Regions from separate parts of the Streptosporangium sp. NPDC000563 genome, predicted to be linked through region 2. Evidence: riboswitches for the same ligand, from Rfam matches in the RefSeq annotation. Region 2 holds a riboswitch; each other region holds the start of a gene.
What was found. Region 2 has a riboswitch for cyclic di-AMP ahead of ABT352_RS08540 (CHAP domain-containing protein). Riboswitches for the same ligand answer to the same signal wherever they lie in the genome.
Positions count from the first base shown of each region.

Region 1: linked by a shared signal. The riboswitch ahead of ABT352_RS14235 (hypothetical protein) and the one ahead of ABT352_RS08540 (CHAP domain-containing protein) in region 2 are both predicted to bind cyclic di-AMP.
Region 3: linked by a shared signal. The riboswitch ahead of ABT352_RS01060 (C40 family peptidase) and the one ahead of ABT352_RS08540 (CHAP domain-containing protein) in region 2 are both predicted to bind cyclic di-AMP.
Region 4: linked by a shared signal. The riboswitch ahead of ABT352_RS26480 (C40 family peptidase) and the one ahead of ABT352_RS08540 (CHAP domain-containing protein) in region 2 are both predicted to bind cyclic di-AMP.

Region 1 covers NZ_JBEPDA010000004.1:305,094-310,526, forward strand. Annotated here, with positions in the region: gene ABT352_RS14220 (putative quinol monooxygenase) at 1-140, opposite strand, end outside; gene ABT352_RS14225 (hypothetical protein) at 430-747, shown strand; gene ABT352_RS14230 (DUF4253 domain-containing protein) at 1,096-1,842, shown strand; cyclic di-AMP (ydaO/yuaA leader) riboswitch at 2,222-2,371, shown strand; gene ABT352_RS14235 (hypothetical protein) at 2,622-3,452, shown strand; gene ABT352_RS14240 (hypothetical protein) at 3,674-4,045, opposite strand; gene ABT352_RS14245 (roadblock/LC7 domain-containing protein) at 4,058-4,438, opposite strand; gene ABT352_RS14250 (hypothetical protein) at 4,497-5,390, opposite strand; gene ABT352_RS14255 (roadblock/LC7 domain-containing protein) at 5,395-5,433, opposite strand, start outside.
Region 2 covers NZ_JBEPDA010000002.1:24,332-29,764, reverse strand. Annotated here, with positions in the region: gene ABT352_RS08545 (ABC transporter substrate-binding protein) at 1-1,124, opposite strand, end outside; gene ABT352_RS08540 (CHAP domain-containing protein) at 1,555-2,250, opposite strand; cyclic di-AMP (ydaO/yuaA leader) riboswitch at 2,269-2,407, opposite strand; gene ABT352_RS08535 (hypothetical protein) at 3,136-4,176, shown strand; gene ABT352_RS08530 (DUF6716 putative glycosyltransferase) at 4,268-5,433, shown strand, end outside.
Region 3 covers NZ_JBEPDA010000001.1:212,826-218,258, reverse strand. Annotated here, with positions in the region: gene ABT352_RS01065 (helix-turn-helix domain-containing protein) at 52-252, shown strand; gene ABT352_RS01060 (C40 family peptidase) at 322-1,371, opposite strand; cyclic di-AMP (ydaO/yuaA leader) riboswitch at 1,377-1,524, opposite strand; gene ABT352_RS01055 (amino-acid N-acetyltransferase) at 1,986-2,546, shown strand; gene ABT352_RS01050 (RDD family protein) at 2,775-3,845, shown strand; gene ABT352_RS01045 (histone-like nucleoid-structuring protein Lsr2) at 5,132-5,433, shown strand, end outside.
Region 4 covers NZ_JBEPDA010000013.1:180,976-186,408, reverse strand. Annotated here, with positions in the region: gene ABT352_RS26485 (3-isopropylmalate dehydrogenase) at 1-1,004, opposite strand, end outside; cyclic di-AMP (ydaO/yuaA leader) riboswitch at 1,145-1,378, shown strand; gene ABT352_RS26480 (C40 family peptidase) at 1,366-1,974, shown strand; gene serA (phosphoglycerate dehydrogenase) at 2,581-4,170, opposite strand; gene ABT352_RS26470 (hypothetical protein) at 4,455-5,309, shown strand; gene ABT352_RS26465 (FtsX-like permease family protein) at 5,381-5,433, opposite strand, start outside.

The sequences.
Region 1 (5,433 bases), on a different contig from region 2:
GTGTCGACGAGGTCGGCGCCGAGCGTGAAGTCGAGGCAGCCGGACGCGGCGCGGGCCTGCTCGATCACGCTCACGCATCCCTTGAGGTAGTCGTCACGGGCATCGGGGTCGACACGGATCCAGCCGGAGATAATGATCACGCCGGCAGGGTACGGCCCGCCACCGACATTTAGCCTCGCTCATGGACACGCGTGCCCCCTTTTCGCGTTGTCCTGGCCCACCGCGCCCCCTCCTCGTCGGCCGCGTATATAAAGGTGTCCGTCCTCCGCGCCGGTCGCGCATTCCAGACGTCGATCCTTCCGCGCCGGTCGCGCATCTCGGGCGTCGATCTTTCCGTACGGTTCGCGCATATCAGGTGTCCGCCGGGCACGTAGGATTCGACGGCTGGGCAGGCGACGACGAGGACGACGAGGACGACGAGGACATGGTGTGAGCTTTGATCTCGGAGTCTGGTTCGCGGCCGGACCGATCACCGCGCGGGAGGCCCTTCTTCGATATCTCGCCTGGGACGAGAGCGGAGCCGCGCCCGGTGAGCCGCGCCCGGAGGTGGCGGCCTTCTACGAGGAGTTGACGGCGCTCTTCCCCGACCTGACCGTCGAGAACTACGGCGCCTCACCGTGGTCCGAGCCGCTCACCGTGGGGGAGGACTTCGTGCTGATGAACGCGGTCTTCCCACGGGCGGGGGAGGTGTGCCGCGTGGTCCTGGAGATGACGCGGCGCCATCCCCTGGTGCTCTTCGAGCCCTAGCTCTCCGGCTTCGCGGGCCTGTCCATTACCCCCGAGACTCACGGCGCCCTCGCGGACGTGACGTGCGGCCCCGAACGGCCTCGTTGAGCATTCGTCGGGCGTGGAGGGGTGGCACCCGCTCGGCTTCGTTCCTCTCTGTACCGATAATTTTTGCCTGGACCAGGGCAGAACTGTCCCTCGGGGTGGTTGACAGGCCAAAATTGATCCGTGGTCAGGATCGGATCGGTAGAGATGAGCGATTGCGAGCGTAAGAGACTCCCGCCAGTTCTGGGCCAGTTGTTCGCCGATGGGGGAGAAGGAGCCCACGAAGGCGAGGGGGACGGGGGAGGCGGGGGCAGGAGGCTCTCGGTGGAGTTGCCGCCGGGGGACGTGGTGTGGCCCGACCCCGGTTACGCTCAGCTCGCGGTCCGTCGCCGTCCGGCGTTCTGGCTGAGTGAGGTGACGGTCTCCGGTGAGTACTGGGCCCGGTTGAGGGCTCAGCACGAGCAGTCGGGCCTGTGGCCGGTCCTGCTGGAGGACTCCGTCCAGCCCTGGTCGGCGGGTCAGATCGCCCCCGACACCGCCGCTCAGATCGACAACTACAACGCCGCCGCGTTCATGGCCGAGGTGTGGTCCGACTGGATCGAGAGGGCGACCCTGGACCAGCTCGAACTCCTTGATCCCTACGGTCCCGAGTGTCCGGGCCCGGCGCCGGCGGGAAGGCTCGCCGCCGATCCCGGTGTGGTCGCCGACTGGTACGCCGGGCTGGTGGCCGAGCGCAGGACCCCGCTCGGGCTCGTCGCGGTGGAGCGCGGGGCCGACGCCCTGGCCGTGATGGGCTGGCAGGGCGCCCTGAACCACAACGAGTGGATGGTCCCGCTCGCGGCCGTCGTACGGAGCTGGGAGGAGAGGTTCGGGGTGCGGGTGGTCGGAATGGGGTTCAACACCCTCGACCTCAGCGTCGCCGCGCCGCCGACGACCTCCGAGCACGCCCTGCACGTCGCGGCGGAACACTGGACGTTCTGCCCCGACAGCATCATCCAGGGAGCGGGGACCCTCGTCGACTACGCCGAGCAGATCAAGGGCAGGAACGCCTGGTCGTTCTGGTGGGACTGACCGGACGGGGATGACCCGCGGGGTGGGGGAGATCCCGTGCGGGTCTCGGTGAGGGTCCCGCGATGGGCTGTCGACCCCCGGTGAGGAGGCCCTGTGTGGGTCTCGGGGGAGGAGCTTCGTCCCGCGGGCGGGGGTGCCGGCCGCCGGCGGGAAGGCCCTCGTACGGGTCCGGGGCGGGGGTTCTCGCGGCGGATACCGGGTTGGGGAAGGCGTTCTCGCTGGTAGGGCGGGTGCCGACCTGGCGGGGCGATCGATGGGGCTTCCTTGAAGCTTGTAGGTAGATCTTCTGGGTTTTTCATGGTGTTTGCTTTGCTTTGTCCGGTTTGGTGGGTAGTGTCCACTGTTATCGGTTGGCGACCTGCCCTTCACAAGAGGAGGCGGCCGGCCGACGTCGAATCCCGAGGGCCCGCAGGGCTCCGGAGCCGGGGAACCAATTTTCCGGGGTGAATCCGCCGCGAACGCGCGGCGGTAGGGCAACTCCACCGCCCGAACCCGTCAGCTAACCCGGTAGACGAGATGGAGAGGAGATCCCCTCATGGATCACCGCGTCACCACGTCGGTGGACCCCCTGTCGGCACCGACCACCTGAACTTCAACGCCGCCCCCCGTCCCCTCGACCTCGCCGCCGCGCCTGATCGTGGCACCTTCAGGACCGTGCTCCGCGTAGCGATCGGCTGATCCGGCTACGCCACCTTTTCCGATGAGCGCGTCCCCGCCAGTGCACCCCTTCGGTGTTCGCACCTGGCCGCCCCGTTCCCTCGCGAAAGAGCCATTTCTCCATGCACCCCTCCTTTGGTATGCACAAGAACGACCTGAACACGCCCTGTCCGGGCGAGCGATCCCCGTACAGGAACACCTCCCTCGGGCGCGGCCTCGCCGCGGCCCTCACCGCCGCGAGCCTCCTCGTCTCCGGCGGTGTCGCCCTCGCGCTCCCCGCCTCCGCGGCCCCCGCCTCCGCGGCCCCCGCCTCCACCCACCTCGCGAACGACCCGGCGGCGGGCGCGCCCGCCGGTACCGAGGCCGTTCTCCTCCAGGGCGCGACCACGGCCTCCTACTTCTGGGACGACTCCTCGGGCCGGGCCGGTGACACCGGACTTCCCGCCAGCGGCAAGCCGATGCAGAAGGGCATGATCGCCAGCCCGAGCTGGCCCCTGTTCACCGAGGGATACATCCTCTACAAGGGCAAGAAGGCGAAGTTCTTCGTCGGCGACCGCGGCCCGGGTAACCCCTCCAACCAGGGCATCATGATCGACATCGACGCCAAGACCTTCGCCGACCTGACCGGCGGCACGTTCAACGCCGGCACGCTCGGCGTGGACGGCAACGGTGGCATGGGCCACATCGACATCCAGTACGTCGTCACCAAGTGGGGCGGCGGCACGGGGATCAAGAACCACCCGGTCGCGTTCTCCACCGGCGCGTGGAACCGCAGGGACACCAACCCGGCCCAGCCGCCGACGACCGTCTTCGCGATGGCGAGGAAGCTGGGCATCGGCCTGCAGACCCAGCTGGTGAGCGCGGAGGCGCGACCCTGGCTCGGCAAGCCCAAGGTGATGGTCGAGCATGTCTCCGAGTACGTCCCCGGCGGCGTGGCCGCAGAGGAGAACTGACCCCGACGGTGTGGCGGCCGGGCAGAGACGGTCCTCGTCACCGGCCCCGACGGCGCGGCCACCGGGCAGAGACGGTCCTCGTCACCGGCTCCGACGGTGTGGCGGCCAAAAAGAGCCGTCACCGTCCCCGGCGGCGCGGCCATCGGGAAGAACCATCCTCGAAACGCCGAGGGTTCCGGTGCGGTCCGCGCCTGCCGGGGCGCGGACCGCGAACCAAAGGGTCAGACTTCGAGCTTCTCCTCGATGCCGCGCAGGCTGTGCCGGGCGAGTGCGAGGTTGGCCCGGTTCCGGTCGAGGGCCAGGTAGAGGAACAGCCCTTTACCGCTCCGGCCCGAGATCGGGCGGATCACGTGATACTGCGTGCCGAGCGTGATGAGGATGTCCTCGATGCCGTCCTTGAGACCGAGCGACTCCATGGTCCGCATCTTCGCCCTGACGACCTCGGTGTTACCCGCGGCCGCGACCTGGAGGTCGAGGTCCTTGGACCCGCCGAGCGCGCCGAGCGCCATCCCGCTGTTGTAGTCGACGACGACCGCGCCGATGGCACCGTCGATCGCCATCATCTCCTTGAGCGAGATGTCCATGTTGCCCATTACTGTCTCCGATCACTGGGATATCGATGTGCGTGAGCTGACGGCGGCGAGTCGGTCCGCCGTTCTGCGGCCCTCCAGCCTGAGCAGCCCGAGATTGGTCCCCGGGCGTGCCAGGACTGTGAGAACGATCTTGGGTCCGGCGGCGTAGAACGCCGCGTAGCCGTTGGTTCCGGAGATGAGCGTCTCCTCGAAGGCGCCCTTGCCGGCGATGCCCGTCATCCGGCGGCTCAGGGCGAGCACCGCGGAGGAGAGCGCGCCCGTCTGCTCGACGTCGTTTCTCAGGTCGCTGGCTATCGTCAGGCCGTCGACACTGCACGCGATGCTCCCGTCCACGTCGGGTACGCGTTCTCGCAGCATCGCCATCTCACGGCGTATCTCCTCGCGCAGTTCCACCGGCATCCTCCTTCCGATCAACTTCAGCGTCCGTAGCCTTATCGGCATGTGACCGGGCTCAAGTCATTGCCTCCAATGCGTTCCTGAGCCGGATGAGCAGGTTGACGTCGGCCGGGTCCCCGTTCGCCCTGGGGATCCAGTCCGACGTCTCCACGGAGCCCGTCCCGGCCGCCGGGATCTCCGTGGCGCCCTTCGTCCGCCTGGGCAGCGGGTCCGGGGCGGCGGGGGCCTCGGCCGGACCGGGCTCCGGGACGCGGAGCAGCCCGGAGGAGGCGAGCTGTCGTACGGCGAGCAGCACCGAGTACGCGGGACGGCCCAGTTTGCGCGCCAGCTCGGCCGGGGTCGCGACGGAGTCGGCGCCGACGAGCACCTCCCACTGGAGCGCGCTCAGCACCACCCGGTGGGCGCCGATGCGCTCCACCGGGACGACCGGGAGCGTGTCCAGCTCCGCGGACGGCCAGATCTGTTCCAACTGCGCCTTCCTCCGCTCGCACTCCCGGAGCAGGCCGGTCGCGTCGAAGTACCACTGCGGTCCGAGCCAGTGCAGCTCCCCCCGCCGGAACCTGGGCCGGTGCCCGGTGGCCCGCAGCAGGAAGTACGCGGCGTCGAGCACCGTGCTGAGCACGCAGAACTCCAGCTCACCCCTGGTGAGCAGGCCCTGGGCGATCAGCCGCTCGCCCCCCGTCGGCTGGGGCTCCCGCGACTTCTGCGGCCCGGGAGGGAGCGCGGGGTCCGGTCGCCGGCGGGTGGTGGCCTGCCTGATCTGCCGTACGGCATGGGCGGATATGCCGCGGCGGGCACCCAGCAGGTCCTCCAGCCGAGGGGCGGACGCGCTCTCGGCGTAGGTCACCCGGCCGTCGGTGAGGTAGATGACCCCCGCCTTGCCGAGTCGCAGGGATCCGGTGGCGTGGTCGCCGGCGAGTCCGCTGAGGATGTTCTCGACGCTGGGCACGGGCTCACGTCGATATCAGACGGCCGGAAAGGGCCTGGAGGCG
Region 2 (5,433 bases):
TGCTGGGCGGGGATGGAGCTCGGGAAGGCCGCGGCCTCCTGGAAGGCCATGACGTGGCCCTCCTTGCCGGTGAGGTAGTTCAGAACCTCGGCGGCCTCCTTGGGGTGCTTGCTCTGCTTGGGAACCGCGAGGTAGGAGCCACCCCAGTTGCCCGCGCCGCCGGGCACGGCCGCGACGTCCCACTTGCCCTTGTTGTCGTCACCGGCCGCACCGGAGACCACGCCGAGCATCCAGGCAGGGCAGCCCATGGTCGCGAAGGCGCCCTTCTTGATCGCGGCGTTCCACGGCGGGGTGAACGAGGCGAGCTTGGCGGTCAGACCGGCCTCGCTGAAGTCCTTCACCGTGTCGAAGGAGGTCTTGATGGCCGGGTTGCTCTCGATGATGAGCTGGTTGTTCTTGTCGAAGTAGGCGACGTTGCCGTTCTTCGGCGCCTCCTGCGACAGGATCACGTTGTAGAGCGTGTTCGGGCCGTCGAGGAACTTGGGATCGGTCTTGCCGGGGTTGGCGGCCTTGAACTTCTCACCGATCGCCTTGAAGGCGTTCCAGTCCGGCCAGAGCTTGCCGACCTCCTCGCGGTCGGTGGGCAGGCCCGCCTTCTCGAACAGGTCCTTGCGGTAGCACATGGTCATGCCACCGATGTCGGTGCCCAGGGCGAAGAGCTTGTTGTCGGCGTTGATGCCGTTGTCCCACTTCGCTGCGGGGAAGTCGGCCTTACGGCTGTCCAGCCCGTACTCGGCGAGGTCGGTGAAGAACTGCGGGCGGGCCTTCATGAGACCCATCGCGCCCTCGTCCAGGGCGATGATGTCGGCCGCGCCGCTGCCCGCCTGCAGGCGCTGGAGCAGCTGCGGAAGATAGACGTCCTCGAAACGGTCGGTCAGGTTCTGGTACTTGACCTGGATGTTCGGGTTCGCCGCGTTCCACGTCTCCACGGCCTTGTCGTAGCCGAAGTTCTCACCGCCACCGAAGGTGTGCACGGTGATGGTTACCGGCTCGGCCGGGGCGGAGGAACCGCCCTCCGCGGCGGGTGCCGCCGGCTCGCTGGAGCTGCATGACGTGATGGCCAGGGCGGTGGCCGCCATGACCGCGACGGCGGCGAGCTTGCCGTGTCGCTTGTTGTTCAACATTCCGGACCCCTCTCAGGTGGTCGCCCGAACTTCATTGGGAGGCGACATCGCGGACCGGTCCCCGACAAACGCGGTCGTCGCGACGAGATCGTTCCTCAATGTGCTTTTGGGAGCGCTCCCACGAAGAGTGGACGATGGGCAACCAGGACGTCAATATGCCGAAACTCAACCGTTACATCCAGCCGCTTTAGGTGGGACTTTTGGTGTGAAAAGTCGACATACCTCCCACAAGGGTGATTGGGAGCGCTCCCACCTCACGGGCATACCAGTTGGGGCATTTCGTGGCCGTGCGGGGCTCGCGGAGGGGAGAGAGGGGGGCGGGCGGGGTGGAATATGGAATATCGTCAGGGGCACCGCTCGAACGAGCGGCGCCCCTGGGAGTGTGATGACCGGTCCGCGTTCACCGGCGGGGGGCCGGGGCGGCCGGAGGTCAGTCCGAGTAGACCGGGTAGCCGTAACCGACGACCTGGGAGACGGGCCTGACGCGCTCCTCGACGGCGCCGTTGCCGGTGTTGCCCTCGATCGTGGTGATCGTGCCGTTCCCGTTGTCCTTCTTCACGAAGCCGACGTGGTCGATGCCCTCGATGCTCTTGCCGCCGGCCCAGTCGAAGTAGACGACGGCGCCGGGAGTGGGGACGGTGCCCCAGTGTCCGTTGTTCTTGAACCACTTGGCGTGGGCGACGGTGTAGGCGTCCCAGCCCATCGTGGGGCGGATGCCGGCCGTCTCGCCGACCCAGGAGACGAACATCGCGCACCAGGGGGCGTTGGCGTACTCGTACACGCTCTTGCCGCCGTCGCGGGCCATGGTCTCCTTGGCGCGAGGGCTCGAAACGTACCAGGACTGGAACTTGGTTCCACCACCCTGGGCGTTCTCGCGGACACCGATCTGCTTGGAGGCGATGTCCAGGATCTGTGCGGCGGAGACCTTGGGAAGGCCTTCGGCGATGACCTGCAGGGAGGTCTTCGCGGCCCCGGCGTCCTGCGCGCGGGTGTCGGCGGGCGGTGCGTTCACGACGCCGTGGCCGTCGGCCAGAGCCGCGCCGGTGGTGCCCGTCGCGAGGACGGCGCAGGCGCCCAGGACGGCGCAGACGGCGCGGGGGGTGGAGGTGAGGCGATGCTTGGTCATGCGGGGGTTCGACTCCTTGCTTCGCTTCCATACCGCCTACCGGGTTAGCTGACGGGTTCGGGCTGGGAAGTGCCCTACGACGCATGAGTGCGTTGATTCACCCCAGGAACGTGGTTCCCCGGTTCCGCAGACTTCGCGGATTCGGCGGCCGTGCTCACCGACGGCGGAAGGTTCCGCCGGGTGGAGCGCGGTCGGGCAATGTGACGGCAATGCACAGATCTGTATAGACCTAGACAATTGCCATGAACAGGACGAACGTACGACAACACGGCAGACGATTACAAGTGGGACACATTGCTCTGACTTGGTAATACGTCCTAAATGAGGGGGTACGGCGGGGTGCCGCCTGGAGGGGAAGAGGGGAGTCGATCACGCCCCTCCGGCGCCGGGCGCACCTTCCTCCGGGGATGGAGGGGCGTCCGGGATCCCCCGCGTTCACGGCGATCCGGGTTTTCCCGACCCGCTCGCGAGGCGTCGGCCAGGTTGTGCTACCGCGCGTGGGGGGACCCTCCGTCGAAGATCGTATAGTCACCATTTTTTAGAACAAGTATTCGATGGTAAAAAGTATGCGGATGGTAGGAGTTCTCCCATGGAAGTGCCTGAGAGCGCGCACGGGGCCCGGCGGCTCACGACCATGTCCGAGGAGGTTCTCGCGGCCTCCAGGTGATCGGGGTCCACGGCCGGCGCCTCCCCGCCCGGCCCGCGACGATGAATCATCGTGGCCCCGCCGACGCCGGCCCGCCCGACGGACATCCGGTCGCATCCGATCTCGGACGGTGGCGGCGGAGAGGTAAAGACCAGAGAGATCATCTGCAATCTCGCGTGGTCGGCTGTTCACCCGCAGTTCCCTGCTCCTTAAGGCCACCGGGTTAGGTTGTGCCAGTCGTGAACGGGTCATCGCCCGGCGTGGAGGACGGTCGAGACCACGCGCGGGAGCAGGATTCGGCCATCGCCTGGGTGGAATCCCCGCTGCAGATGCTCTGCGCGGTGGAGGCCCACCACGCCGGGCTGCTCGGCGCCCGCAGCCATCTCGTACCCCGGGCGAAACTCCGCCCGCTGGCCGTGACAGGCCGCGAACTCGGCCGCCTCACCCTGCCGAGAGGGCTTGAGCTCACCCCGGCGCGCCCGGACATGCCCAGGCCGCGCCGGGGGGAGACCTGGGCGGTGGGCGACGCCTTCTCCGGCAAGGTCCAGTTCCGCTGGCTCACCGCGTCCCCCGGCCGGATCGTGATCGTCGACGACGGGCTCGCCACCATCAGGCTCCTGGAACTGCTCACCGGCAGGACGGGAACGCCCCTGCTGAGGGCGAGGGGGAAGGCGGGGAGGCTCAGGACCGTCCTCGCCACGGCGGCCGGGCTCAGGCTGCGCGCCGCCGCCCGCGCGGGGCGGTTGTCGATCTTCACCGCGCTGCCGGTGCCCTCCGACCTGGCGAAGGCCGTACGTGCCAGGGGAGTCGAGCTGGTCACCCACGACTTCGCCTGGTTGCGATCCCAGCCGCTGCGAAGGCCCCGCCCCGCCGAGCGCACCGTCGTCCTCGGCACCTCGCTGGTCCGCAACGGCCTGATCCACCGCGAACGCTACTTCGGCTGGCTGGCCGGGCTCGGATCGGCCGAGCCGGTGGCCTACTTCCCGCACCGCCGCGAGGACCCCGGCGACCTGGCCCGGGTCGGGGAGCAGCCGGGAATCACCGTCTACGACGGCGGGATCCCCGCCGAGATGACCCTGCGCGGCCTGGCCGCCGAGCAGCGGGTGCTGAGCCTGCCGTCCACCGCGGTCACCTCCCTGCGGGTCCTGCTCTCGGCCCGGGGGGTCGCCGTGGAGACGGTGGACGTTCCCGACGAGTGGTGGACGGCCGAGGCGGCGCCGTCACTGCGCTCCCACCTGTCGAGGTTCGCCCATCACGACACGGGAGTCACCGGGTCATGACCCGACGGCCGAGGCCGGGCGGGCTCGCCGCTCGCGCCACGCACACCGTGCCCGCACACGAAACCGGGGAATTCCCCGCCGGAGGTTTTCTTTGAAGGTCCTGGCCGTGGCCGACTCCGACTCCTACCTGAAGTGGGCGGCCTGCCTGCTGCGGGACCTGCCCGCAGGCTGTGAGTCGGAACTGGCGGTCGTCCGCACCCCCATCACCCCTTCGCCGGCGCAGATCCACGCCGCCGTGGCGGGCTCGGCGGCAGACCCGCCGGTGCTGTCGGCCCGCGCGCTGCGCCGGGCCGCCGAACGATTCAGACCCGACGTGGTGCTCGTCGCCTGTACGGGACCGGTGGTGGACGTGCTGACCGCAGACGTGCTGACCGGGCTGCGGCCCCGGCCGGTGTTCGTCTCGGGGCTGCCGGGCATCTCCGTCCCCGCCACCGAGAAGGCGTGGCTGTTCCGCAGCGGATGCGACCTGTTCGTGCTGCACAGCGGCCGGGAGGTCGAGGAGTTCTCCGAGATCGGCGCCAGACTGGGCGGGGGCGGCCAGATCGGGCTGGCCAGGTTGCCGTTCCTGCGCGGTGACGCGGAGATCGCCGCCACCGGGCCGCGCGACCGGGTGGTGTTCGCCACCCAGGCCAAGGTGCCCAAACGCAGGGAGGAGCGCGAACGCGTCCTGCTCGCCCTGGCCGAGCTGGCCGGAAGGCGGCCCGACCTGGACGTCGTCGTCAAGCTTCGGGCCCTGGACACCGAGCGTCAGACCCACAACGAGCGCTACCACTACCAGCGCCTGTGGCAGTCGCTCGCCGAGGAGGGCCGGGTGCGCGCCGAGGCCGTGCGCTTCGCGGTGGGGCCCATGCACGAGCACCTGGCCCACGCGACGGGCTTCGTCACCGTCAGCTCGACCGCCGCGCTGGAGGCGATCGCCCAGAAGGTACCGCTCCTGGTGCTGTCGGACTTCGGGGTCGGCGCCGAGATGATCAATCTGGTCTTCGAGGACAGCGGCCTGCTCGGCACCCTCGACGACCTCTCCGCCGGGCGCTTCCTGCACCCGGACGACGCCTGGTGCAAGGTCAACTACTTCCACCCCGGTGGCGAGAGCGACTGGGTGTCGCGGATGGTCTCCCTGGTGGGAAAGGCCCGCTCCGGCCGCCTCGCCCCGGCGATGTCCCTGCTCGAAGGTCCCGAGTACACCATCGCCCGCCGCCGCGCCCGCATGCGCGTGGAGGTGCCGCCGAACATGCTGCGCGTCGGCTACCGCGCCAA
Region 3 (5,433 bases), on a different contig from region 2:
TTGATGGCATATCCAGAAGTGGATTCACGCCATGGCGACAGCCCCCTGGGCATGAGCGATATCGGTCTCAGCGATGACGATCTCGTGCTGCTGGCTGAGCTCGCCAAGGGTGTCACGGTCGATCGGGTGGGGCGTCGCCTCGACATCAGCGGGCGGACCGTCAGGCGCAGGCTGAGAGGCATCTGCGACCGCATCGGTGTCGCCACGGCGATCGAGGCCGTCGCCTGGGCCGCACGCCGTCGTCTGATCTGACACGGCACCGCACGCGTGCCCGGCAGGTCGGGCCGGGCACGCGTGCGGGCAGGACAGGGCGGGGCACGCTCAGGCGGCGATGCGGACGCCTCCGACGAAGGGCCGGTTGTCGATCGTGGTGATGTGGACGACGTCACCCGTCCGGGGCGCGTGGACCATCAGGCCCGCGCCGATGTAGATCCCGACATGGTGCAGGTCGCTGTAGAAGAAGACCAGGTCTCCGGGGCGCAGCTCTTTCCTGGAGACGTGGGTGCCGGCGGTCCACTGGTCGCCGGTGTAGTGCGGCAGGCTGATGCCGACCTTCTGGTAGGCCCACATGACCAGCCCGGAGCAGTCGAAGGAGTTGGGACCCTCGGCGCCCCAGACGTACGGCTTGAGCTGCTGGGTGAGCGCCCAGCGGGTCGCCTCCGCGGCCTTGCCGCTGCCCACGATGGGCACGTTGGTCTTCACCCGGGCGCCCCTGTTGCCGACGGCCCTGGCACGCACCTCGCTGAACAGGTCGCTCTCGACCCGCGCGACCAGACGCTCGATCTTGGTCCGGTTGCCGTCGATCTCCGCCAGGAGCTTCTTGACCTCCGCCGTCCTCGCCTTGGCGCCGGCCTTCGCCCGCTCGGCGGCCTCGATCGCCCGGGCGACCTGGGCGACCTCCTCGCTCTGCTGCTGCTGGAGCGCGTAGTTGGTGGTGGCCTGATCGAGGAAGGTGTCGGGGTCCGTCGCCTGTGTGAAGGCGAGTCCGGAGTTCAGGCCGCCCGACATGTAGGTGCTCTGCGCCAGGAGGGTGGCCTTGGTGCGACGGGAGGCCAGCTCCGACTCGCTCGACGCGAGGATCTTCTCGGCGCTCTCCGCGGCCCGCTGGGCCTGCCTGAGCTTGACCCGCTCGCCGTTGTACCGCTCGGCGAGGACGCCGATCTCCTCGTGCAGTTTCTCGGCCTGCTTGGCCAGCTGCTGGAGGCTGGGTTCGGGGTCGGCGGTGGCCGCGACCGTCGGTGTGCCGAGAGTGAGGGTGGCGAATGCCAGGCCGATCACCGCCATGCGGCGGCGCAGCCCGCGCGGCGCGCGTTCTCGACGGCGGGCGTCGTCGCCCGCGTTCTTTCCTCCGCGGTCGCGCTCGCGCTTCACCAACGGGCTCCTCTCCTCGGCCGCCTACCGGGTTAGCTGACGGGTTCGGGCCGGAGGCAGCCCTACCGAGTGCGCCGTTGGCACTCGGATTCACCCCCAAGGACGTGGTGGGTCCCCGGTTCCCCGTGGTGAGGGATTCGGCGGGTCAGGCTTTTACGTCTCTGACATCGAGCACGGAGATTAGTGCACCCGTGGTTCCTGCTCAACCAGAACTGCGAATTCAGTGGAGGTTCCGCAACTGAAGTGTCACGGAAAGATCACATGTCAATATGATCAACATGGCCATTACGCTGCCTTTACCTCCCCGGCGGGGGGTGTGGGGAAGGTCTTCCCAGGTCCGGGACCGTACCAAAGGTGAGTTGTGGCACACGTGAGATGCCGCGCGCCCAGTGTGGTAAAGCGATTACCGGCGGTCATGTGAGGGGGGTGTGCCGCGAGTTAAGGAGGAGCCGTAATTGAAGACCGGTGAGGACGTACGCTGAACGGTCATGGAGCAGCTTGCTGAGCATTCTCCCGTGCCGGTCGTGCGCACCCCGGGCGGCGGGGAGCGACGCGCGGGACCCGAGGGGGCGGAGCCTGACCCGCCCCTGCCCGAGGCGGCCGAGGTCGCGGAGATCGCCAAGGCCGCCGAGGTCGCCGAGGTCTCGGTCCGTCGTGCCCGGACCCCGGACGTCCGCGCGATCAGGCGGCTCGTCGACACCTACGGCGGCGTCGGCCCCCGCCTGCTGGAGAAGGCCACCGTCACCCTGTACGAGGACGTTCAGGAGTTCTGGGTCGCCACCGACGCCGAGGGGGCGGTCATCGGCTGCGGGGCTCTCCACGTCCTCTGGGAGGATCTGGCCGAGATCCGCACCGTGGCCGTCGATCCGACCCGTCGCGGGATGGGAATCGGCCACCGGATCGTCTCCGCCCTCATTCGCACGGCCGCGGAGCTGGGCCTGCGCCGGGTCTTCTGTCTCACCTTCGAGGTCGACTTCTTCGCCAGGCACGGTTTCCGCGAGATCCAGGGCACGCCCGTCGCCCCCGCGGTCTACGCGGAGCTTCTCGCCTCCTACGACGAGGGCGTGGCGGAGTTTCTCGATCTGGAGCACGTCAAGCCCAACACCTTGGGAAACACCCGGATGTTGCTCCACCTGACACGTGAGCCCGACTGTGATGACTTTAGAGCTGACTGATCGGAAAGGTGACTGTCGATACCTATGTCGATACCTTGTGCAGCAGCAAGCATGTGCGTCTGACATTTGCCACATGCGCAGTCTAAGTGAGGTGACGCGGTGAGCACCGGACAGCCGCCGTATCCACAGGATGATCCCGACCGCGATCGCACACCGTCGGGACACCCGGATTACGGACAGCACAACGCGGGTCGAGCCGCTGGCGAACTCGATCCCGACGTAACGGTCATGGGATATCGGTCGGAGGCCTCACAGCCGAACACCGGCCCAGGACAGAGCCAGCCCGGCTACGGCCAGGGTTACGGGCAGCAGGGCTATGGCCAGCAGCCCGGTTACGGCCAGCAGGGTTACGGCCAGCAGCCCGACTACGGGCAGCAGTCCCAGCAGCAGGGCTACGGCCAGCAGGGCGGGACGGGGTCGTACGGGCAGCAGCAGCCCGGCTACGGGCAGCAGTCCCAGCAGCAGGGTTACGGCCAGCAGCCCGGCTACGGCCAGCAGGGCGGGACGGGGTCGTACGGGCAGCAGCAGCCCGGTTACGGCCAGCAGGCGTCCCACGAGCAGTCGGGCTACGGCCAGCAGTCCCAGCCCGGTTACGGCCAGCAGGCTTACGGCCAGCAGCCGGGCTACGGCCAGCAGGGGGCCCCGCAGCCCGGCTACGGGCAGCAGCCGGACTACGGGCAGCAGTACGGCCAGCAGGGTTACGGTCAGCAGCCCGACTACGGGCAGCAGGGCTACGGCCAGCAGCCCGGGTACGGGCAGCAGGGCTACGGTCAGCCGTACGGCGGTCCTCCCGGGGCGCCCGCCCCGCTCGCGGAGTGGTGGCAGCGGCTGCTGGCGAGGCTGGTCGACGGGATCATCCTGGCGATCCCGGGGGTCATCATCAGCCTGGTGCTGACCGCGATGCTGGTGACCGCCCCCACCTTCGACGGCACGTCGATCACGGAGGGGAGCGGGACCTTCCTCGCCGGGCTCCTCATCGCGTTGGTCAGCGCGTCGATCTACATGGCCTACGAGTTCCTCATGCTCAGCAGGGGCGGCCAGACGGTCGGCAAGATGGTCATGGGCATCAAGGTCGTGCCGGTCGGCAGTGCCCTGCCGCCCGGTGGGCTCGGCTCCGACATGGCGGTCAAGCGCGCCGGGGTGTTCTTCGGCCCGCAGTTCCTGAGCTGGATCCCCTTTGTCGGCTTCCTCTTCAACATCTTCAGCCTCGTGAACGTCCTGTGGCTGCTGTGGGACAAGCCGCTGCAGCAGGCCCTGCACGACAAGGTGGCGGGGACGGTCGTCGTCAAGATCAAGTAGTCCCCTGAATAACGGGGCCGGCGGTTCAACCGCCGGCCCCGTTTTCGTGCGCGGGTGAGAAAACGGGGGCCCTTAGGGGCCCGTAAGGGTCTCGGGGGCCGGGGCGTGGAAGCCTCAAAACCATTTGCCGCGCCCTGAGCAACGCGGGGGAAGTTATGACCGAGTCTCGACCCGCTCGCCGGAATATTCGCGTACGTTGCCCACAACGGGCTCACGTCCGCCCTGGGCGCCCTATGAGGGGTCAATGCCGGATCCGTCCCCGTCGGGGGTTCGTGCACTACTCGCCGAATGGTCGGCGCCGCGCGCCTCCGGCATCCTCGGTGACCTCGCGTCGGATTCTCTTCTTCGCCTTCCGCCGTGTGTTCGGGGCGGCCGGTGAAGACCTTCTTACGGATCCGGATCGGGGCGCCCGGTGTTGGCGAGGTTGTCTGAGGAGTGCATCGCGTTTGGTGGTTATACGGTCTACGACTATGTACTCCGTGCCGGAGTGGGTCGTACTCTTGGCAAGAAAGTGTTGAAGATCCGTCTTGTTCCATACACTTGTGTCACATCGGTTCACACCGAGGTGATGAAGCGAGCAGCTCCCCGTCCGGGCGTTCTGTCGACGGAGGGCATTCTCGCGATGAAGTCGTCGGCGGCGATCTCAGGCTCCATGGCAAGGTGTTGTTCATCCCGGCGGACAGCCCCCTTCAGCAGGGACTTCGTCGCCGGGAGGTCGGTGGCGCGGCGGCGCGGAAGCCGTGCGGCATTGGTATTACGGCGACGATGATGATCACCTGATCGTCCACCTGGTTTTTCCTCGTGCCTTTACGACCACAACCGGTAAGAGAGCTGGAGAGAAGCATTAGGCTGGAGGAAGACGGCATGGTCGCCCCTGCGCGCGTGTCGCCGGTCGGTGGCGCTATGGTCATCTATGGGCGGTTCCAGCGATCGGGTGCGCTCGCGAGGCCCGGAGAGCCGCCGCCACATTTTCATGGTCCCCAGAAAGCCACCCACGGTGCGGAGCGAGGGCGAATGTACGACGTATTGTCCGCGTTGATACCCCCGGCGGTCGTCGGCGGGGCCTTCATCTTCGGAGTCGTCAAGCTACTTCGGAGTGAAGCCGCCGGCCGACGTCCGGCAAAACGGCCCGACCCCGAGTCGCAGAAGAGCTGATCCACCGGAGGCTCGACCGGTGAGTCTCGGTTGCCTGTGAGAATCGCCGAGCTCCTGGAATTGCCGCTCTTCGATCGCGGGTATATGTTTAGCTTGCGAATGAAACAATACTCCGCGAAAGGATTGTGTAGATGGCCAAGCAGATCCAGGAGATTCTCATCGACGACCTCGATGGGGGCGAGGCCAATGAGACTGTCGCCTTCGCGATTGACGGCACCAGCTATGAGATTGACCTGAGTGACGTTAACGCGAAGAAGCTCCGCGACTCCCTGTCGCCTTTCGTGCAGAGCGCCCGCCGTTCCGGCGCCCTGGCTCCCCGCCGCCGCCGCGCAGGCGGAGCGCGGGCACTCACGCGAGAGAAGAGCGCCGACATCCGGGCGTGGGCGAAGTCTCACGGACTCAATGTCAGCGAGCGCGGTCGGATCGCCTCGAA
Region 4 (5,433 bases), on a different contig from region 2:
GTGGTCCGGCCGGCCCGGCCGGCCGTCCGCTCGACCAGGTCGTCGGCGACGGCCTGCTCGACCCTGGTGGCCTCGGCGGCCATACCGAGGTGGTCGAGGAGCATGGCGACCGACAGGATCGTGGCGGTCGGGTCGGCCTTGCCCTGGCCCGCGATGTCGGGGGCGCTGCCGTGAACCGGCTCGAACATGCTCGGCGCGGTGCGGTCGGGGTTGACGTTGCCGCTCGCCGCCAGGCCGATGCCGCCGGCGATCGCCGCGCCGATGTCGGTGAGGATGTCACCGAAGAGGTTGTCGGTGACGATCACGTCGAAGCGCTCCGGCTGGCTGACGAAGAACATCGAGGCCGCGTCGACGTGGCAGTAGTCGGTCTGGACCTCGGGATATTCCAGGCCGACGCGGTCGAAGGTGCGGGCCCAGAGGTCGCCGGCGTAGGTGAGCACGTTGGTCTTGTGGACCAGCGTCAGCTTTTTGCGGGGGCGGCCGAGCGCCTTGTCGAAGGCGTAACGCACGACGCGCTCGACGCCGTAGGCGGTGTTCAGCGACTCCTGGGTGGCGATCTCGTGCGGCGTGCCCCTGCGCATGACGCCACCCGCTCCGGCGTACGGGCCCTCGGTGCCCTCGCGGACGACGATCATGTCGATGTCCTCGGGGCGGGATCCGCCCAGCGGCGTCTCGACGCCGGGGAAGAGCTTGACCGGGCGCAGGTTCACGTAGTGGTCGAGCTGGAAGCGGAGCTTGAGCAGCAGGTCGCGCTCCAGGATGCCCGGGGGCACGCTGGGGTCGCCGACCGCGCCGAGCAGGATCGCGTCGTATCCGCGCAGTTCGTCGAGGACCGGGTCCGGCAGGGTCTCGCCGGTTTCGTGGTAGCGCTTGGCGCCGAGGTCGTAGGTGGTGGTCTCCACCTTCGTACCGACCGCTTCGAGGACCTTCAGCCCTTCGGCGACGACCTCGACTCCGATTCCGTCCCCGGGGATGACCGCCAGGCGAATGTTACGCGAATCCATGCAGGCACCTTACCGGTCCGTCTCGGCGATTGAACACCGGTCTCATTCTGCGGACGTGTTCGCACGACAGACCCTCTGATCGTTTTGTCCTTTTTTGCTCCCTATTGACCGTTTAGGGAGGTTTCGTTATGGTCCTCCCATTCACATCACTGCCTAATCCGTACGGGCCATCCCCTTACCGGGCCCGCACGGAGCCGGGGAACCACTCTTTACGGGATCTACCGCACCCCCGAGAACACCGCCCCTCCCCCGGAGCGCGTTCCCGGTCGTCATCAGGCGGATCCCTTGGGGCGAATCAGCGCGTTCTCGCGCCGTAGGGCGGCCTCCACGCCCGAGCCCGACAGCTCACCCGGCCGGCCTTATGGAAGGAATCATCCTGTCCGGCACAGTTCTCCCCCGCGTCCTGTCCATCTCCGCCTCCCTGATCCTCGCCGGCGCCGCGGTGTGCGCGACCTCGACCGCCGCCCTGGCCGCCTCCCCGCCCCCCGCCCCCGGGCCCGCGGCGCTCAAAACCCCCACGCTGAAGGAAACGCTGAAGGCGATGGACGTCAGGCCCGCCTGGCAGAAGGCCGTGCAGTGGGCCATGTCCAAGCGCGGAACGCCCTACGTCTGGGGCGGCACCGGCAACGGCGGCTTCGACTGCTCCGGCCTGATGCTCCGCGCCTACGGCGCCGCCGGGATCAAACTCCCCCGCGTCACCTACGACCAGTACGCCGCCTTCTCCAAGAAGATCGCCTGGAAGGACCTCAGAGCCGGTGACCTGGCCTTCTTCAGCGGCCTCGGCCACGTCGGCATGATCACAAAGCCCGGCTACATGGTTCACGCCCCGCAAAGCGGCGACGTCGTCAAGGAGGAGAAGCTCAGCTCCTGGCGCCGCGCCTCCTTCGTCGGCGCGGTCCGCCCCGACCCGCAGGGGGTCCAGCTCGCCAAGCGGGTCGAGCTCGCGACCGAAGTCGTGCCCGGCGGATGAGACACGCCGGCGGATCGCCGCCGGGAGGCCGTGGAGGCCCCGGTGGCGGCGAGAACGGGTTCAGCGGGTGGGGGCACCACCGTTGTCCCTGCGGTCCAGAGCGGTCTGGAGCGCGTCGGTGGCCTCGTCCTCTGTCTCCTCGGGACGGTTCCAGGGATACATGTCGTACATGGCGAATCTCGTCTCGGTCGCACGCGAGCAAGGAAGGTGGTCAAGTCTCCGGTCGGGACTCCGACCAGGCCTGATGTCGAGGGTCCGGATCACGGACCGGCGACGGGGGCTTGGAGCCGGCAAGCGCCACGACACCGCGGCGAGTCGCCGGCCTGCCCCTGTCAGGCCTCGCCGCGGCAGGTAGGAATTACGAGAACCTGGCGCATTTCATTCCAGGCTACCTGCCCACGGAAACGCCGTCTCGCCCGGCGTACACACTTCTCACATGCTGAGACGAGATGTGGCCGCCGCCCCGGTCATCGGGGCGGCGGCCACATCGGTGGACCACGGCCGTGTTTCCCGTACGTCCCCCGATCGGTCCTGGGTGATCGCATGTCGTCCTGGATCGGGAAGGGCCACCGACCCGCGACGACGCGGCACGCGCGGGAAACGGGGCTAGTCGGCCAGGTCGGCCGAGCGGCCGCTGTCGGCGCCGATCTCCGCGCCGATCTGGTCGATCACCTCGGCCGGGATCGCGGTGTCGACGGTGAGGGCGATCAGCGCCTTGCCGCCCTTGGCGTCCCGGGCCACCTGCATCGAGGCGATGTTGATCGAGTGGTCGCCGAGAATACGGCCGACCACGCCGACGATGCCGGGACGGTCGGTGTAGGTGAAGAACGACAGGTGGTCGGTGGGCTCGATCTCCATCTGGTAGCCGTTGACCTCGACGATCTTCGTGATCTGCCTCGGCCCGGACAGGGTGCCGGAGACCGAGACCGTGCGGCCGTCGGCGAGGACGCCGCGGACCGTCACGACGTTGCGCCAGTCGGGGCTCTCGGAGCTGGTGACCAGCTCGACCGACACCCCCCGGTCCTTGGCCAGCAGCGGGGCGTTGACGTAGGTGACCGAGTCCTCGACCACGTCGGTGAAGACGCCCTTGAGCGCGGCCAGCTCCAGCACGCGGACGTCGTGGGAGGCGATCTCACCGCGCACCTCGACGTCGAGCTTGGTGGCGACCTCGCCCGCGAGGGCGGTGAACACCCGGCCGAGCTTCTCGGCGAGCGGCAGACCCGGCTTGACGTCCTCGGCGACGGCACCGCCTTGGACGTTGACCGCGTCCGGCACGAACTCCCCGGCGAGGGCGAGCTTCACGCTGCGTGCGACCTGGGTGCCCGCCTTCTCCTGGGCCTCGTGGGTGGAGGCGCCCAGGTGCGGGGTGACGACGACCTGGTCGAGCTCGAAGAGCGGGCTGTCGGTGACCGGCTCCTTGGGGAACACGTCGATGCCGGCGCCGGCGACGCGGCCCTCCTTGATCGCGGAGTAGAGGGCGTTCTCGTCGATGATGCCGCCCCGGGCGACGTTGATGAGGCGCACGTTCGGCTTGACCGCGTGGAGCTCCCTGTCGCCGATGAGACCGATGGTCTCCTTGGACTTGGGCAGGTGCACCGTGATGAAGTCGGCCTCGCTCAGGGCCTCCTCGAGCGAGACCAGCCGGACGCCCATCTGCGCGGCGCGGGCCGGCTGCAGGTAGGGGTCGTAGGCGATCAGTTCGACGCCGAACGGCTGGAGGCGCTGCGCGACCAGCTGGCCGATCTTGCCGAGGCCGAGGATCGCGACGACCTTCTCGTCGAGCTCCACCCCGGTGTACTTCGAGCGCTTCCACTCGCCTCCCTTGAGCGCGGAGTGCGCCTGGGCGACGTTGCGTGCGGAGGCGAGGATGAGGGCGACGGTGTGCTCGGCGGCGCTGGTGATGTTGGAGGTCGGCGCGTTGACGACCATGACACCGGCCTTGGTGGCGGCCTCCACATCGACGTTGTCCAGGCCGACGCCCGCGCGGGCGACGACGCGGAGCCTGGGAGCGTTGGCGATCGCCTCGGCGTCGACCTGCGTGGCGCTGCGCACGATGAGCGCGTCCACGTCGGCGAGGGCGGGCAGGAACTGGGCGCGGTCGGCGCCGTCGGTGTGGCGGACTTCGAAGTCCGCGCCCAGAACCGCGAGACCAGCCTCGGAAAGTTCCTCAGCGACCAGTACGACGGGCTTGTTCACAGGCTGGATCCTTACTAGACGGTGAGGGGTGCACGGACCTCACGTAGTCTATCGGCGCTTGTGAACGCGTTCACGAGTGTCCCGCGATCCGAGACGCTTCGCGCCGCCGGGAAACCCCTCGGAGAGGCTCCGGAGACGGGTGGGACGTGAGGGGATCTCGCGACCCACGAGGCGATTACCCGTCCTTGACAGATCTCATGCACCAAAATTCAAGTTGGTCTTGATCCCAAGAAAACTTCGCTATTACCCTGATAAGCCGTGGTCCACTACCTATCGTTCCTCATATGAGCATCGGGAACCCCGCTCTCGGCAACGTACTCGCGCAGCACGGCGACCCGCACCGGCTGCTCGCGGCGCTGGCCGAATGGGGACTCCTGGTTGCCGTGCGACCCGACCGCTCCGTCGTGCTCGGCACGACCCAGGCCGGTGATCGTGTCCTGCTCGGATACACCTCGGCGGACACCTACGCGCGGCACCGCGGCAGCCACTCGCTGTCGGCGTGCGACGCCGACACCATCCTCGACATCCAACGCGTCACCGGCGTGCGGGAGATCGTGATCGACGCGGCGGGTCCGGCGGCCGCGGCCGTGCCGATCGAGGACCTCCAGCGCTACCTGCTCTCGACGCGCAGCGGCCCCACGCCCGCGCTGTCGAGCGCGGCGCCGACGGCGTACGCAACCGGGGCGATGGCCACGGTCTCGCGTCCCGCGCCCGCGCGCCCGCAGAGAACGCCGGTGCCGGCAGCGCCCTCCCAGCCGTGGATCCCGGCGCCCCGCCCGCACCTGTCGGGCCCGATGCAGATGGTGGACCCGGGATACCGCCGGTGCGACCACCCGATCCTGCCCGCGCTGCGTGCCGCGATCTCACACCTGCTCGTCGACTACCCGCTCGTCCACCACGTGTGGATCTCCGAGGCCAGTACCTCCTCGGGCGCCCCGGGGATCATGCTGCATGTGAAGGTCCACATGTCGGCGGCCGAGGACGTGGTCAGGGACATCCATCGCGGGGTGCGCGCCAGGTTGCCACAGCTCGCCGCGAGCGAGGCGCCGATCCTGATGGCGAGGGTCGCCGACGCGCGCAGCGAGCAGCGGATGGTCGAGCTGGGCGCCCACGTGGTCTGCGCCGACGTCACCGACTGACTCCGGAGCCGCGGGACACCGCGTGTTCGCCGGTCCCGCGGGTCGAGACCGGCGAGAGACCATAGGAGGCGCTAGCCGGTCCTGCGAGTCAGGGTCACCCTCGGACGAGTGAACACCCCCGCCA